One region of the Pseudomonas sp. NPDC087697 genome, then DNA from elsewhere that is predicted to be linked to it. Evidence: predicted binding sites of a transcription regulator. Region 1 holds the regulator's gene; each other region holds the start of a gene.
The links. Region 1 encodes FliA, which starts transcription of late flagellar genes. Its sites were predicted from a motif close to CTAAAGTTTNNNNNNNNNNNGCCGNTAA; they were not measured.
Positions count from the first base shown of each region.

Region 2: ACIPIN_RS00160 (methyl-accepting chemotaxis protein) is a predicted target of FliA. The motif match lies at 1,087-1,114, and genes of this name have one in related genera.
Region 3: flgM (flagellar biosynthesis anti-sigma factor FlgM) is a predicted target of FliA. The motif match lies at 741-768, and genes of this name have one in related genera.
Region 4: ACIPIN_RS04625 (methyl-accepting chemotaxis protein) is a predicted target of FliA. The motif match lies at 869-896, and genes of this name have one in related genera.

Region 1 is NZ_JBIUVW010000003.1:63,421-65,587, reverse strand. Features, by position in the region: gene fleN (flagellar synthesis regulator FleN) at 16-846, shown strand; gene fliA (RNA polymerase sigma factor FliA) at 843-1,583, shown strand; gene ACIPIN_RS03675 (chemotaxis response regulator CheY) at 1,750-2,121, shown strand; gene ACIPIN_RS03670 (protein phosphatase CheZ) at 2,153-2,167, shown strand, end outside.
Region 2 is NZ_JBIUVW010000001.1:34,025-36,191, reverse strand. Features, by position in the region: gene ACIPIN_RS00170 (DUF1294 domain-containing protein) at 1-119, opposite strand, end outside; gene ACIPIN_RS00165 (undecaprenyl-diphosphate phosphatase) at 116-946, opposite strand; gene ACIPIN_RS00160 (methyl-accepting chemotaxis protein) at 1,247-2,167, shown strand, end outside.
Region 3 is NZ_JBIUVW010000048.1:39,033-41,199, reverse strand. Features, by position in the region: gene flgA (flagellar basal body P-ring formation chaperone FlgA) at 1-655, shown strand, start outside; gene flgM (flagellar biosynthesis anti-sigma factor FlgM) at 805-1,131, shown strand; gene ACIPIN_RS24945 (flagella synthesis protein FlgN) at 1,180-1,647, shown strand; gene ACIPIN_RS24940 (flagellar brake protein) at 1,743-2,167, shown strand, end outside.
Region 4 is NZ_JBIUVW010000004.1:25,959-28,125, forward strand. Features, by position in the region: gene ACIPIN_RS04620 (DUF721 domain-containing protein) at 227-682, shown strand; gene ACIPIN_RS04625 (methyl-accepting chemotaxis protein) at 1,047-2,167, shown strand, end outside.

The DNA of each region.
Region 1 (2,167 bases):
AGGTAAAGAAAGAACATGGGCAGCATGCATCCCGTACAGGTGATCGCGGTGACCGGCGGCAAAGGTGGCGTCGGGAAGACTAATGTGTCAGTGAACTTGTCCCTGGCTCTTGCTGAGCTCGGCCGGCGCGTCATGCTGCTGGACGCCGATCTGGGGCTGGCGAACGTCGACGTCCTGCTGGGGCTCACGCCCAAGCGTACGCTGGCCGACGTCATTGAAGGCCGCTGTGAGCTGCGCGATGTATTACTTCAGGGGCCGGGCGGAATTCGTATTGTTCCAGCAGCGTCCGGTACCCAGAGCATGGTTCACCTCAGTCCAGCCCAGCATGCTGGCCTGATTCAGGCATTCAGCGACATTGGCGATAACCTCGACGTATTGGTGATCGACACGGCGGCGGGTATTGGTGAGTCGGTGGTCAGTTTTGTTCGCGCCGCTCAAGAGGTGTTGCTGGTGGTTTGCGACGAGCCGACGTCGATCACTGACGCCTACGCGCTGATCAAACTGCTCAACCGCGATTACGGCATGAACCGCTTCCGCGTGCTGGCCAACATGGCGCAAAGCCCTCAGGAAGGGCGGAACCTGTTCGCCAAGTTGACCAAGGTCACGGATCGCTTCCTCGACGTCGCCTTACAATACGTCGGTGCGGTGCCTTACGACGAAAGCGTGCGCAAGGCCGTGCAGAAGCAACGCGCCGTGTATGAAGCGTTTCCTCGCTCCAAATGTGCGCTGGCGTTCAAGGCCATCGCGCAGAAAGTCGATACCTGGCCGCTGCCTGCCAACCCGCGTGGGCATCTGGAATTTTTCGTCGAGCGCCTGGTGCAGCAAACTGCGGGTCCGGTTCTATGACAGCCAGCGGTTACAACCTGTACAAGAAGTCGGCGCGTGACGCGCAGTACGAACTGATCGAGCGTTACGCGCCACTGGTAAAACGGATTGCCTATCACCTGTTGGCGCGCTTGCCGGCCAGTGTTCAGGTCGAAGACCTGATTCAGGCAGGAATGATCGGTTTGCTCGAAGTATCGACCAAATACGATGCGAGCAAAGGCGCGAGTTTCGAGACGTACGCGGGGATCCGTATCCGTGGTGCGATGCTCGATGAAGTCCGCAAGGGTGACTGGGCGCCACGCTCGGTACACCGCAATACCCGGATGGTGAGTGACGCGATTCGCTCAATTGAAGCTAAAACCGGGCGTGACGCTAAAGATCACGAGGTTGCGGCCGAACTCCAATTGAGTCTCGACGATTATTACGGGATTTTGAATGACACCTTGGGCAGTCGCCTGTTCAGCTTCGACGATCTGTTGCAGGACGGCGAGCATGAAGGGCTGCACGAGGATGGCGCGAGTGCTCATCTCGAACCGTCGCGCGACCTGGAAGATGAACGCTTTCAGGCTGCACTGGCGGATGCGATTGCCAATTTGCCGGAGCGTGAGCGACTGGTGTTGGCGCTGTACTACGACGAAGAGCTGAACCTCAAGGAAATCGGTGAGGTCCTGGGGGTCAGTGAATCGCGGGTCAGCCAGTTACACAGCCAGTGCGCGGCCCGTTTGCGGGGGCGTTTGGGGGAGTGGCGAGCGCGCTGACAGCAGTGTGGGGACACTGCGAACGAAACAGGCATGGCGTAAAGCTGTGCCGGTCTTCATCCGTTGTGCTCCAGACAGTCGTTGAGTGCTCTGCCTGATTGATTGAATGGCGCGTCCAGGTGCTGGGCGCGTTTAAGACTGCTTGGAGGTCGAATTGGACAAGAACATGAAAATCCTCATCGTTGATGACTTCTCAACGATGCGGCGGATCATAAAAAACCTGTTGCGTGACCTTGGGTTCACCAACACGGTCGAGGCGGACGACGGTATTACCGCCATTCCCGTCCTCAACAGCGGGAGCATCGACTTTCTGGTAACGGACTGGAACATGCCTGGCATGACCGGTATCGACTTGCTGCGCCACGTGCGCGCCGATGAAAAGCTCAAGCACCTGCCGGTGCTGATGGTCACTGCCGAAGCCAAGCGTGAGCAGATCATCGAAGCCGCTCAAGCCGGTGTAAACGGCTATGTGGTCAAACCCTTCACGGCCCAGGCGTTGAAAGAGAAGATCGAAAAAATATTCGAACGCATCGGTTGATGTGCGGAGCCACTGCGCCACGGGGGGAGCTATGGAGCAAAGAGAA
Region 2 (2,167 bases), on a different contig from region 1:
GAAATCCCGCGCCACCATAGAAGCATCGAACCAAAAGCCGGTAAGGCGCACAGCACCAGGAACACCAGGCCTTTGAGGCGCGGGTTTTGAATCCCGCGCCCATTGCGTGGCTTGATCACGATTCGGCAGCTGCCCAGTCGACCCAACCGAACTGCCAGGTCGCCAGAATCAGCAAACCGAATGCGATCCGGTACCAGGCAAACGCTGCGTAGCTGTGACTGGCAATGAACTTGAGCAAGCCCTTGACCGCGATCATCGCGAATACAAATGCAGTGATGAAGCCGATGGCGAACACCGGAAGGTCAGCGGCCTGGAACAGATCGCGATACTTATAGCCGGAGTACACCGCGGCACCGACCATGGTCGGCATGGCCAGGAAGAACGAAAACTCGGTGGCGGTTTTACGCGACAAGCCAAACAACAAACCGCCGATGATCGTCGAACCGGAGCGCGAAGTGCCGGGAATCATCGCCAGACACTGGGCGAAACCGACCTTCAGCGCATCTTTCCAGGTGATCTCGTCGACGGTTTCAGCGTGCACGGTGTGCTCGCGACGCTCAGCCCACAACATGATGATCCCGCCCACTACCAGTGCGGTGGCCACGGTGATCGGGTTGAACAGGTACTTATGAATCATATTGGCGAAGATCACACCCAACACCACAGCCGGCATGAAAGCGATCAACAAGTTGACGGTAAACCGTTGGGCACCGCGCTGCGTGGGCAAGCCCGTCACCACGTCGAGTATCTTGCGGCGAAACTCCCAGACCACGGCCAGGATCGCGCCGAGCTGGATGATGATATTGAACGCCATCGCGCGCTCGCCACCGAAGTTGAGCAAATCCGCGACGATAATCTGGTGCCCGGTACTGGAGATGGGCAAAAACTCTGTAAGTCCTTCTACAATGCCAAGAATCAAAGCCTGAACGGCGGTCCAAAAATCCATTAATCCCCCAATGAAACGATGCCTCCAAGGCATGCCTCGTTAATAATGTTTAAGCGTCCACTGCGATCAGCGTCACTGAACGACAACGCGCTCAAGCCCCACGCAAAACCGTAAAAAATCTCGTGAGAAATCAGCGCTGATTCAGGTTTCTACTGACGCGGCCGAAATCCTATCAGACATGCCTGAATAACGCTGCGCCGTTATGAGACTTGAGTAGGGTTGGCCCGGAGGCGAAAGCGTGCCTCAATGCTGGCGGTCGGTTATGACAAGAACAAGAACAAAAACCCGGAGTACACGGTTATGAATAGCTTGCGCAGTGTGTCGATCAGCCGTCGTTTGTGGCTCATCTTGATTGTGGCTGTGCTGATGCTGTTGACGTTGGGTGTGCTGATGCTCAAGCAGATCCACGATGACCTTTATCAAGCCAAGGCACAGAAAACCCAACATGTGGTGCAGACGGCCAGCGGCATTCTGGCCTACTACCATGACCTGGAAACCGCCGGTACCCTGACCCGCGATGCGGCGCAGAAGCAGGCATTGAGCGTGGTTCGCGGGTTGCGCTACGACCAGAGCGACTACTTCTGGATCAACGACCTGACGCCCGTGATGGTCATGCACCCGACCAATCCGAAACTCGAAGGGCAGAACCTTTCCACGATCAAGGATCCGGACGGCTTCGCGTTGTTCAACGAGATGGTGGTTATCGCCAAGGCCAAAGGCGCCGGCGTGGTTGACTATCGCTGGCCGAAACCTGGCGCCAGCACCCCTGTCCAGAAGACCTCCTACGTGAAACTCTTCGAACCCTGGGGCTGGGTCATTGGTTCGGGTGTGTACATTGATGATATGCAGGCCGAATTCTACGCACAGATGTGGCAAACATCGTTTGTCGGGCTCGCTATTGCCGTGATGATGGCGCTGTTGGTGATCTTGATTGCGCGCAGTATCCTGCGTCCACTCCAGGAAACCGTGAACGCCATGGCCAATATCGCCAGCGGTGAAAGCGATCTGACCCGTAGCCTTGATACCCACGGACAGGACGAAGTGACCGAGTTGGCGCGGCATTTCAACGCCTTTACGGCAAAGTTGCGTCTGGTCATCAGCCAGTTGCAACAGTCCGCCAGTGCTCTGGGGCAGTCATCCCGCGACTTGGGGAACGATGCAGTCCAAGCCCAGGCGCGCAGCCAGCAACAGTCACAACAAATGGAGCTGGTGGCGACCGCC
Region 3 (2,167 bases), on a different contig from region 1:
TGACCCGGTTACCTTGCCTGATCTACTTATCGGCGTCACTCAGGGCTTTCTTGAATTCACCGTAGAAGACTATCTGGCCACGAGTCAAACCGAAGGGCGCTACGAAATCGAGGTCAACAAACTCGATCCGCGCATGCACATGCCGGCATGCGACAAGGAATTGACAGCGACACTGGAAAGTCCGGCCAGGCCTATAGGCCGGGTTACGGTGAAAGTCCGTTGTGATGGCGCCTCCCCCTGGACCGTCTTCGTACCCGCTCAAGTCCGCCTGTTTCGCGAGGTCGTCACCACCACTCGCCCCCTCAATCGGACCGGGATCATCGAGCCTTCAGACGTGATGCTGCGCGAGCGCGATATCAGCCTGATCAATCAGGGATATCTGACAAACGTCGATCAAGCCATCGGACAAAAACTTGCCCGACCAATGGTCATCGATCAAGTCATTACCCTCGTTCATCTGGAGCAGGCAGAAGTCGTACGCAAGGGCGATCAGGTAGTCATTACCGCCCGCAGCGGCACACTCAGTGTGCGGATGCCGGGCGAAGCGCTGTCCAATGGCGGTCTGAACGAGCAGATTCGGGTCAAAAACCTCAACTCCCAACGGGTCATCAAGGCGCAAGTCATGGCCCCGGGCCAGGTGGAAGTCTCTATGTAGATAACTGGCGCACAACCGTCCTGTTCCCTAAACTGTGCCTCACGCAGGGCAAATACCGACGCGCCCGAGCTCATCAATATTGAGCCTAAAGTTTTTCCGGGTATGGCCGAAAACATGGCAAGCGTCCAAATTCCCAGAGGTTTTTTATCATGGTCATCGATTTCAGCCGTTTAAACAGCTCCCCCACGCTCGCAAGCAGCACGCGGACCAGCGTCAGCAAGGAAACCGGCGATGCCGGCAAATCCGCGCCGCTGAGTACCTCGACCGAACAGGTCAGTGCCACCCAAAGCGGGGAATCGGTACACCTCAGCAATGAGGCTCAACAGTTGCAGAAGATCACTGACAAGCTGCGCGATCAGCCTGCCGTCGACAACGCCCGCGTGGCCGAGTTGAAAGCAGCGATTGCCGATGGCAGCTATAAAGTCGACAGCAACCGTGTAGCCAGCAAACTGCTCAACTTCGAAGCCCAGCGCTAGCCAAAGGCCTGCGCCAGGCTTTTGGACGCTTAAAACCCAAGGCCAGCCATGCACGACACTAATTTACTGCAACTGATCACCGATGACTTTGCTCCAGCTCAACAGTTGCTGGAGCTGCTGAAGACCGAATCCCTCGCCTTGCACGGCCGCGACATGCCGCTGCTCGAAGACATTCTGGCGCAGAAACAGGCACTGATCATTCTGCTGGAACAGCATGGCCGCAAACGCAGCGAAATACTCGCGAGCCTGAACCTGCCTGCCAGCCGCGCAGGCCTGGAACAGTTCGCCACCCAATCAAGCATTGGCGATCAGTTGCTGACCCAAAGCGACGCTCTGACCCAACTCCTTGCAGATTGCCAAGCCGCCAACGAACTCAATGGCCGCTCGATCCAGCTGCAACAAGCCACCACCGCCAATCAGCTGAAAATCCTCAACGGTGGCGAGCCTCCAGCGCTTTATGACGCCCGTGGATCAACCTCCATGCTTGCGAAGCCGCGCGCGCTCAGTCAGGCTTGAACTCATAAATCAGCGTGCTCTATCAAGGCGCGAAACATGCTGGCAGAATGCTGGCTCTTGCGTGTGACCGTATTCTGTCTGGAGATTGATAAACCGTGTTCAACGCCTTAAGCGCGGAAGATGCTCCGCAGCCACCCAAGGTGCTCAGCACCCCGTTGGAAATCACCGGCAACCTGCGAATGCTGCAAGAGAGCCATGATCCCCTGATCATCACGTTCCACGAGCGCAGCCAGCGCTTTCAGAGCTACCTGATCGATATCGATCGCGAAAGCAACATGATTGCCCTGGACGAAATGATCCCTCGCGATGGCGAGCGTTTCCTGCTTGCCGGTGAAGCTTTCCGGGTTGAAGGCTTTCATGATGGCGTACGCATTGCCTGGGAAAGCAACGGCACACTGACCATCGACGAATCCAATGGCAGCCGCTGCTACCGTGGCACGCTGCCCGATGAAGTGGTTTATCACCAGCGTCGCAACGCGTTTCGCGCCGCCTTGAAACTGGCACAACTGGTGAACATCGA
Region 4 (2,167 bases), on a different contig from region 1:
AGCATTCTACCCGGAAACGATGGTGAGGAAAGTGGCGTTATTCCACGATGCATGCACAGCGCTGTTACGGGGCTCACTTAAAATAGGGGCTTTTTGCTGAACTTCAAGCCATTCACGGCATAAGTTACTCATTGATTTAATGAGTAAAGCGGTCACAAAGCAATGGGTCAGGTGCATCAAGTGCTTTCTGCTACCATGGCGGCTCTGTTACTTCAGGTGTCCCTTCATGGCATTTCGCCCTCTTACGGCCAGAGCACCCGCCGTTCTGCTTCGCGAAGCCAAACCGTTAAAAGCCATTTTCGGTCACGCACAACGCCTGGGTCATTTACAGCGCTTGCTGGAAAGCCAGTTGCAGCCGGCCGCCCGTGAACATTGTCACGTGGCGTCGTGGCGCGAAGGCAGTTTGTTGCTGATTGTCACCGATGGTCATTGGGCAACCCGCCTGCGTTACCAGCAAAAGCGTCTGCAACGGCAGTTACAGCTGTTCGACGAATTCGCCAGCCTGACGCGAATTCTGTTCAAGGTTCAACCACCAACCGTTCAGCAAGGGGCCGTTGGCCACACCATGGATCTGTCGAGCGATGCGGCGGCGACCATTCAAGCCACCGCCGATGGCATCAGCGATCCGAAATTGCGGGCGGCGCTCGAACGCCTGGCGGCTCACGCCAAACCGAAGACCTAGAAGCAGATCAAAAGATCGCAGCCTGCGGCAGCTCCTACACCCACCCATGTAGGAGCTGCCGAAGGCTGCGATCTTTCGCGTTTATCGACGACCGCCTGTCGCATCGCCGATTTCAAGGCCTGCCCTGCCGCAGCCCCCGTAGACTCGCCGGGCTTGTCGGTGAGTCAGGCATTTGGTCGCCCATGCTTAAGCTTTAGTCCTGCGCAGCCGATAGATATAAGCGAGAGACCAGACTGAAAATCAGGTCCGATAATTCCCTAAGGACAGATGGAAATATCAGCTTATGTGCAACAGCGCCCATTTTGTGCGCGCTTTTCAACGCAACGCGCCCCAACAAATATGACCTTAGCGGACACCTCAAGCCATGAACAAAAATCTGCGCTTCAGCCACAAAATCCTGCTTGCCGCCGCCCTCATCGTCATTGCCGCCTTCGCTTCGTTCACGCTGTATAACGACTATTTACAGCGCAACGCGATTCGCCAGGACCTGGACAATTACCTGCATGAGATGGGCGATGTCACTTCCTCCAACATCCAGTCCTGGCTCGCCGGGCGGATTCTCATGGTGGAAAACCTGGCCCAGAACATCGCTCTCAACCCCGAACACACCAACGTTGCCAACCTGCTTGAGCAGAATGCCCTGGCGTCGACCTTCATGGCCAGGTACCTGGGCGATGCCAGCGGTACCTTCATTAACCGTCCGGACTCCAAGATGCCGGACGGCTACGACCCCAGGGTTCGCCCCTGGTACAAGGGCGCCGAAAACAGCAGCACCGCAACCCTGACCGAACCCTATATAGACGCGGCAACCGGCCAGACCATCATCTCCATCGCCACCGCCTCGAAAAAAGCCGGGCAAAGTGTTGGCGTGGTAGGCGGCGACTTGAGCCTGCAAACCCTGATCGACACCCTGACCGCGCGTGACTTCGGCGGCATGGGCTATGCCTTCCTGGTCAGTGCCGACGGCAAGATCCTGGTCCATCCGGACAAAGCCTTGGTGATGAAATCCCTCAGCGAGGTTTACCCGAAGAACACCCCGCGCATCAGCGGCGGCACGAGTGAAGTCGAGGTCGACGGCAAAACCCGCATCGTCACCTTCACGCCGATCAAAGGTCTGCCATCGGTCAACTGGTACGTCGGTCTGTCGGTGGACAAAGACAAAGCCTTCGCGATGCTCAGCGATTTCCGTACCTCGGCGATCATCGCCACAGTGATCGCCGTGGCAATCATCATCGCCTTGCTTGGCATGCTGATCCGCATCCTGATCCAGCCGCTGCACGTCATGACCCGCGCCATGCAGGACATTGCCGACGGTGAAGGCGATCTGACTCGCCGTCTGACCATCCAGAGTCAGGACGAATTCGGCATCCTGGGCAGTGCTTTCAACCGCTTTGTCGAGCGTATCCATGGTTCGATCCGCGAAGTGTCGTCGGCGACCGAGCACGTCAACGAAGTTGCACTGCGGGTCGTCAGCGCATCGAACTC